2 regions of the Mycobacterium vicinigordonae genome follow, and region 1 is predicted to be linked to the other one. Evidence: predicted binding sites of a transcription regulator. Region 1 holds the regulator's gene; the other holds the start of a gene.

Region 1 (3,554 bases):
TTTCCCGGGAGTCGATCACCCGGGAGTCTGGATGCCGGCAGAACGGGCAGTGCATGGCCGCTCCTTCGCCGCGCTGACATAACCGGGTCCGCAGAACACCCCGAGAGTACCCGCGCGCCGCCCGGCCGGACCAAGGGCCATGTATCACACCGATCGTGACTGCCACATGCTCGCCGAAAACCTGAGGTCGATAGTCAGACCGCGATACCGACGTCCGTCAGCCTACGGGCGCGATCAGAGTCTGCCCGGCGGACACCGCGCCGGTATCCAGCGCGTTGAGGTCACGGATGCGCTCGACGACGTCGTGCACGGGCGCGCCGGGAGCGACGCGGGCGGCCAGATCCTGCAGCGACTCCCCCGGTTCAACCCGAACCACAGCCAGTGCGGACGGCACCCGCTCCGCCGAGTCGGTGGAGTCGCCGTTGACCATGCTGCCGAAGTTTGCCATCAGTCCAAGCCAGAGGGTGATGACTCCGGCGAGAAGGGCCAAGCCGATCGTCGTCATCACCCCGACCGGACGCCGGCGATGCGTGGCGGTGGACCGGGCAACGCCGGTGCCGTAATAGCGCATCGGAGCGCCCGCGGGACGCGCAGGCCCAGCAGGGCCGGGTCGAACCGACCGATCGCGACCCGCACGAAAGGAGGAACTCTCACCTTTCGGCCTGTTGACCGGCCTGTTCAGCGGGCTCTGCACGCTGCCGTTGCGGTACGGACCCGCGTAGATGAGTGTCATGCTGTTCCCTCCGGTCGACTACTTATCGCTCGTGTGTTCGACCATAGTCGCTCATGTGTTCGATAGACGAACATTTGAGCGAGGCGTGTCGCACGAGCAAAACGGTAGACCACACCACCGACAAGGCTTTGTCGGTGCAACCAGCTGGGTGACTCTTAAATACCCCATCCATCCGCAAGTTACACACTTGTGATTCACTGAATTTCCGCTGATGGCAGTGCCGTATGCGAGCGCCGACACGCCGATCGAACACATGTTTGATTCTTAGCCCGACTGCGATTACATTCAAAGCCATGAGCGACAGCAACGACAAGTCGGGTTTGCACGCGGTCGACGCCACGCTAACCGAGCGGCAGCGCACCATCCTGGACGTGATCCGCGCCTCGGTGACCACCCGCGGCTATCCGCCCAGTATTCGCGAGATTGGCGACGCGGTGGGACTGACCTCGACATCCTCGGTAGCGCATCAACTGCGCACCCTCGAGCGAAAGGGTTATCTGCGCCGCGATCCGAACCGTCCGCGTGCGGTCGACGTCCGCGGCGCCGACGACGCGGTGACGCCGCCCCTTACCGACGTCGCCGGTTCGGACGCACTGCCGGAGCCCACTTTCGTTCCGGTCCTCGGACGAATCGCGGCCGGCGGACCGATTCTGGCCGAAGAGGCCGTCGAGGACGTCTTTCCGCTGCCGCGCGAACTTGTCGGCGAAGGGACGCTGTTCCTGCTCAAAGTGGTCGGCGAGTCGATGGTCGAAGCCGCGATCTGCGACGGCGACTGGGTGGTCGTGCGCCAGCAAAACGTCGCCGACAACGGCGACATCGTGGCGGCCATGATCGACGGCGAAGCCACCGTCAAGACCTTCAAGCGGGCGGGCGGTCAGGTATGGCTGATGCCGCACAACCCCGCTTTCGACCCCATTCCGGGCAACGACGCGATCGTGCTCGGCAAGGTCGTCACGGTCATCCGCAAGGTGTAACCGCCGCGGCGCGGTCTCCTAGTCCGCCCGCACGAAACCGTTGGCTCGCGCGACATCCTCGGTGGCGAACCAGATCTCGGCCAAGGTGTCGTGATAGAGCGCGCTGCTGGGCGTGTAGTACAAGCCGAAACGGGCGCTGGCCTTGATCGGATAGCCGTCCGGCGCCCGGTATGGATCGTCTTCGAGCGGCAGGTGAATAGTCGGACGCACCGCGGCACTCCCGGCCGGCACTGCCGTTGGGACTTCGGCCTGCGGCGCGGCCGCGTACGGCGTATCAACCTCCGCGGTGTACTCAGCGGGTTCCGCCGCCGCGTGCCGTCCCGTCCGCACCGGGGGACCAAGGTCCGGTGGTGACGCGAAATCCGGCGACTCGTCGTCGGCGGATTGGGCATCGGCGGACTCGACGCCGCCGTCTTCGACGTCGGCATATTCCACGTCGGTGTAGCGGGTGTCCGCAACTTCGACGTCAGCGTAGTAGGCATCCAGGTATTCGGCATCCGGGAAGCGTTCCGGCGCACCGGTTTCCGGCGTCTCCGCGTCCAGCGCGCCAGCGCCTGGCACCGGGGTCTGGGGAACCATCACCTCGGCTTCAAAGGCTTCCGGCGAGACCGACTCCGCGCCAACCGGTTCGTCCACGTCCAGCTCGCCGAGCACGTCCTGCGACACAACCGGAATGGGAGTTGTGCCCACCGCATCGGGATCCTCGTCTTCGTCGAACTCGTCGAACTCCTCGCCCGCCTCCGCCGCGTAGCTCTCGTCGGCCAGGGCGAGATATTCGTCGTCGTCGTCGGCGTCCGCCTCATCCTCGGCAATTTCCCCGTGGGGCCCCACCGGGACGCCACCGCCCCTGGACCAGCTGACCCGGCCCGCCGAACCACCATCGTGATGCTCGTCGAATTCCTGGTCGAGCGGCGGGAATCGCTCGGACCCGTAGTCGATGTCGTCCTGCCCCCAGGGCACATCGGCGCGCGACTCGTAGGCGCCACCGGCGTCGCGTTCCGGTTCTCGCTCATATTCGGGCGGACCGTGGCCCGCGGTGCGGCGGCGCCGCACGCCAAGCACCACCAGCCCGAAAATCAGCAGGAGCAGCAACACCGGTACGGCCGCAACCAGCCACCACCAATGGAAGGTGAACTTCTTGGCCGGCGGCGAGGCGGTCGAATTGCTCGGCTGGTTCTGTCCTGAAACCTGCAGGCCGGACAGCAGGGGCGCCAAATTCGCCGGATCGGTGGTGAAGGAGTTCTTGGCGCGGTTCCACGAGATCTTGCCGCCGGTGAACTTCTGCGATATCACGTCGCCGTCCACGGTCTGATCCCCGACCGGAGCGCCAAGTTTCCCGGTCGGGCCCTTGAGCTTGTCCCACGCGGCCTTCATGGCCCCGCGCACCACGTACGCACCGTGGTCGGGTGTCCAGAAGATGACCGGCTTGTCGGCCGCCGAGAATGTCGCGATCCGGCTGGCGGGCGTGATACCGCCGTCAGCCTCGTTAGCGGTGGGAAAGCCTAGATCGCTGCTAACCGGTCCCCCCGCCGCTTCGTACTTCTGCAGGATCGGCCCTTCGACCGCGTTGGCTCCGGTGGCCGGGCTGAAGAAAATCTTTCCGCCGGTGAAGTCCTGGACGACTCCGTCGCCCCCGATCGGGTACTGGGCGCCCTTCTTGGCGCCCAGGGGCCCGTTTGCCCCGCCAGCGGCGCGCCAGGACATGTTTATCGCCGCGGTGGGGTCGATCGCCACCTGCAGACCCTTGAGCTGCTCAGCCAGAGCCGCCGGATTGGTGGTGAATTCCTTGGTCTTGCGGTTCCAGGAAACCTCGCCACCGGTGAACTTCTGTGAGGTCACCTCACCGT
Region 2 (3,554 bases), 1.1 Mb from region 1:
CGCGGGGGACCCGGACCGTGCGGTAATGCCTCAGCGTGTTCTGCGAACCGACCGGAGAGGTCAACGCCGCTATGTTGCCGGCCGCGGCGACAAGGCCGATCGTGGTCCCAGTGACGACCCCCGCCGCGGCCTTGACGACGCCGAATGGCGCCCGCAGCAGGGTATCGGGCCAGCTGAGATGAGCGGAATTGGACGGCGAAACCTGTTTCGGCACAAGCGTGTTGGCGAACATGCCGGCGCCGCCGTCGCAGAGCCGGGCGAACAGTTGAGCGGCCGGCGCCATGCTGTGGTGGGCCTTGATCAAGATCGCCCAGCGATCGTCGGCGACTCGCTCGATGATCCAGCACTCCCACTGCGGACGCGCCGGATCGAGGGGGCGTTCCAGGGCGTGGGCGATGGCGCGGGACAATTCGGCGTCGTCGCCGGGTGGTGGCAGCGACACCCGCTGGATATGGCGTGCGGGGTCGAATTCGGGCTCGATGTGTTCAGCCAGCAAAGCCGTGATGCGGTGGTTGTCCGGAGCCGGCCCCGCCAGAAGGGCCGCGGCTCCCATCGCCATGCTTGGGTAGCGGGCGCGTCCGGGACTGCCGATGGGCCCCGCCTCCAGTGTCGCCAATCGTGCCATGCTCTGCCCCCACCTGTTTTTTCAAGTTGTACCAGTATTGGTGTGGGACGGCTGCTTCGGTAGGCCCGGCAGGTTAACAGTGTGTTGTCCGAATAAAGATAGCTTTAACAGCGCAGATGGCTTGTCGAGGTTTGTTGTTCGCAAATTGTTTCGGTCACGTTCGAAAGCTGTTCCGATGGTATGTCCCCAGGCGGCGCCACAGCCCTCCTTGCTCGAACAAATGTTCGATATATTGCAGGCATGGGTTGGTACCACGGTCCGCCGAGTTGGGCCGAAATGGAGCGAGTTCTGGACAGCAAGCCGCGCCATGCCGGCGAGCCGGTGCCGGCCGGCCCGCCTGATCCGTCCCTGGATGCGCCGCAATCGCACACACGTGGCTCATATAAAGCAAAACCGGACGGGCAACGGGTCCGCTCGTCCGTCGCGTATGCCGAATTGCATGCGCATTCGGCGTACAGCTTCCTCGACGGGGCCAGCACGCCGGAGGAGATGGTCGAGGAGGCCGCCCGGCTGGATCTGCGCGCGCTGGCGCTGACCGACCACGACGGCCTGTACGGGGCGGTGCGGTTTGCCGAAGCCGCCACCGAGTTGGGCGTGCGCACGGTGTTCGGCGCCGAACTCTCCTTGAGCTGCCAGGCTCGCACCGAGGAGCCAGACCCGCCAGGTCCGCACCTGTTGGTGTTGGCTCGCGGTCCCGAAGGGTATCGGCGGCTGTCCCGGCAGTTGGCTGCGGCGCACCTTGCCGGGGGCGAGAAGGGCAAGCTGCGCTACGACCTCGACGCACTGGGCGAAGCAGCCGACGGCCACTGGCACATTCTCACCGGATGTCGCAAAGGGTCTGTGCGCCAAGCGCTTTCCAGTGGAGGGCCCGATGCTGCGCGTCGCGCCCTGGCCGACCTGGTGGATCGGTTCGGGGCGCACCGGGTGAGCATCGAACTGACCCACCACGGTCAGCCTCTCGACGACGAGCGCAACGCGATGCTCGCCGGGTTAGCCCCGCATTTCGGGGTCGGTGTGGTGGCCACCACCGGAGCGCACTTCGCCCATCCGTCGCGGCGCCGACTGGCTATGGCGATGGGCGCGATCAGGGCCCGTCAATCCCTGGACGCTGCCTCCGGCTGGCTGGCCCCGCTGGGCGGCTCGCACCTGCGCTCCGGGCAGGAGATGGCGCGGCTGTTCGCCCAGCGGCCGGATGCGGTCACCGCGGCCGCCGAACTCGGGGAGCAGTGCGCGTTCGGCCTGGCGCTCATCGCGCCGCAGCTGCCGCCGTTCGACGTCCCGGCCGGGCATACCGAGGACAGCTGGCTGCGGGCACTGACTATTAGGGGCGCCGCCGATCGCTACGGTCCCGCCGAACGGGCACGCAAGGCGTACGCTCAGATTGAGCACGAACTGAAAGTTATTGCGCAACTGAAATTTCCGGGATATTTCCTGGTGGTGCACGACATCACCCGGTTCTGTCGCGACCACGACATCCTGTGCCAGGGCCGGGGATCGGCGGCCAACTCTGCGGTCTGCTATGCCCTCGGTGTTACCGCCGTAGACCCGATCGCCAACGACTTGTTGTTCGAGCGGTTCCTGTCGCCCGCCCGTGACGGGCCACCCGACATCGACATCGACATCGAGTCCGATCAGCGTGAGAAGGTGATCCAGTACGTTTACGACAAGTACGGCCGTGACTACGCCGCCCAGGTGGCCAACGTCATCACCTACCGCGCCCGCAGCGCGGTGCGCGACATGGCACGTGCCCTGGGTTTCTCGCAGGGACAGCAGGATGCGTGGAGCAAGCAGATCAGCCACTGGTCGGGCCAGCCTTCCGATATCGAAGGCATTCCCGAGCAAGTGGTGGATTTGGCAAACCAAATCCGAAATCTGCCGCGGCACATGGGTATCCATTCCGGAGGTATGGTGATCTGCGACCGTCCGATCGCCGACGTGTGCCCGGTGGAATGGGCCCGCATGGAGAACCGCAGCGTCCTGCAGTGGGACAAAGACGACTGTGCCGCAATCGGTTTGGTGAAGTTCGACCTGCTGGGGCTGGGCATGCTGTCGGCCCTGCACTATGCGCGGGATCTGGTGGCCGAGCACAAGGGCATCGAGGTGGACTTTGCCCGGCTCGACCTGTCCGAACCCGCGGTGTACGAAATGCTGCAGCGGGCCGATTCGGTCGGGGTGTTCCAGGTGGAGTCGCGCGCGCAGATGGCTACCCTGCCGCGACTGCGGCCCCGGGTCTTCTACGACCTGGTGGTGGAGGTCGCGCTGATCCGGCCAGGGCCCATCCAGGGTGGGTCGGTGCACCCTTACATCCGGCGGCGCAACGGACTGGATCCGGTGGTGTATGACCACCCGTCGATGGAGTCGGCACTGCAGAAGACGCTGGGGGTGCCGCTTTTTCAGGAGCAACTGATGCAACTCGCGGTCGACTGCGCGGGCTTCTCCGCCGCCGAAGCCGATCAATTGCGCCGCGCCATGGGATCCAAGCGCTCGACCGAACGCATGCGCGAACTACGCGATCGCTTCTACGACGGCATGCGCCGGTTGCACGGTGCCGATGACGAGGTGATCGAGCGGACTTACGAAAAGCTGGAGGCGTTCGCCAACTTCGGCTTCCCCGAGAGTCACGCGCTGTCGTTCGCGTCGCTGGTGTTCTACTCGTCGTGGTTCAAGCTGCACCATCCGGCGGCGTTCTGCGCCGCTTTGTTGCGCGCCCAGCCGATGGGTTTCTATTCGCCGCAATCACTGGTGGCCGATGCGCGCCGGCACGGGGTGTTGGTGCATGGTCCGTGTGTCAACGCCAGCCTGGCTTCCGCGACGCTGCAGAACGCGGGAACGGAGGTACGCCTCGGCCTGGGTGCAGTGCGCCATATTGGCGACGACCTGGCCGAGAAACTGGTCGACGAACGAAAAGCCAACGGCCCCTTCGTTTCTC

The links. The regulator LexA, encoded in region 1, represses DNA repair genes until DNA is damaged. The targets are predictions, from matches to a motif close to CGAACANNTGTTCG.
Region 2: a site for LexA is predicted at 839-852, ahead of H0P51_RS05765 (error-prone DNA polymerase). Genes of this name have one in related genera too.

The regions. Positions count from the first base shown of each region.
Region 1 covers NZ_CP059165.1:2,386,826-2,390,379, reverse strand. Annotated here, with positions in the region: gene nrdR (transcriptional regulator NrdR) at 1-55, opposite strand, end outside; gene H0P51_RS11005 (LysM peptidoglycan-binding domain-containing protein) at 218-733, opposite strand; gene lexA (transcriptional repressor LexA) at 1,027-1,707, shown strand; gene H0P51_RS10995 (sunset domain-containing protein) at 1,726-3,554, opposite strand, start outside.
Region 2 covers NZ_CP059165.1:1,302,110-1,305,663, forward strand. Annotated here, with positions in the region: gene H0P51_RS05760 (wax ester/triacylglycerol synthase domain-containing protein) at 1-625, opposite strand, end outside; gene H0P51_RS05765 (error-prone DNA polymerase) at 866-3,554, shown strand, end outside.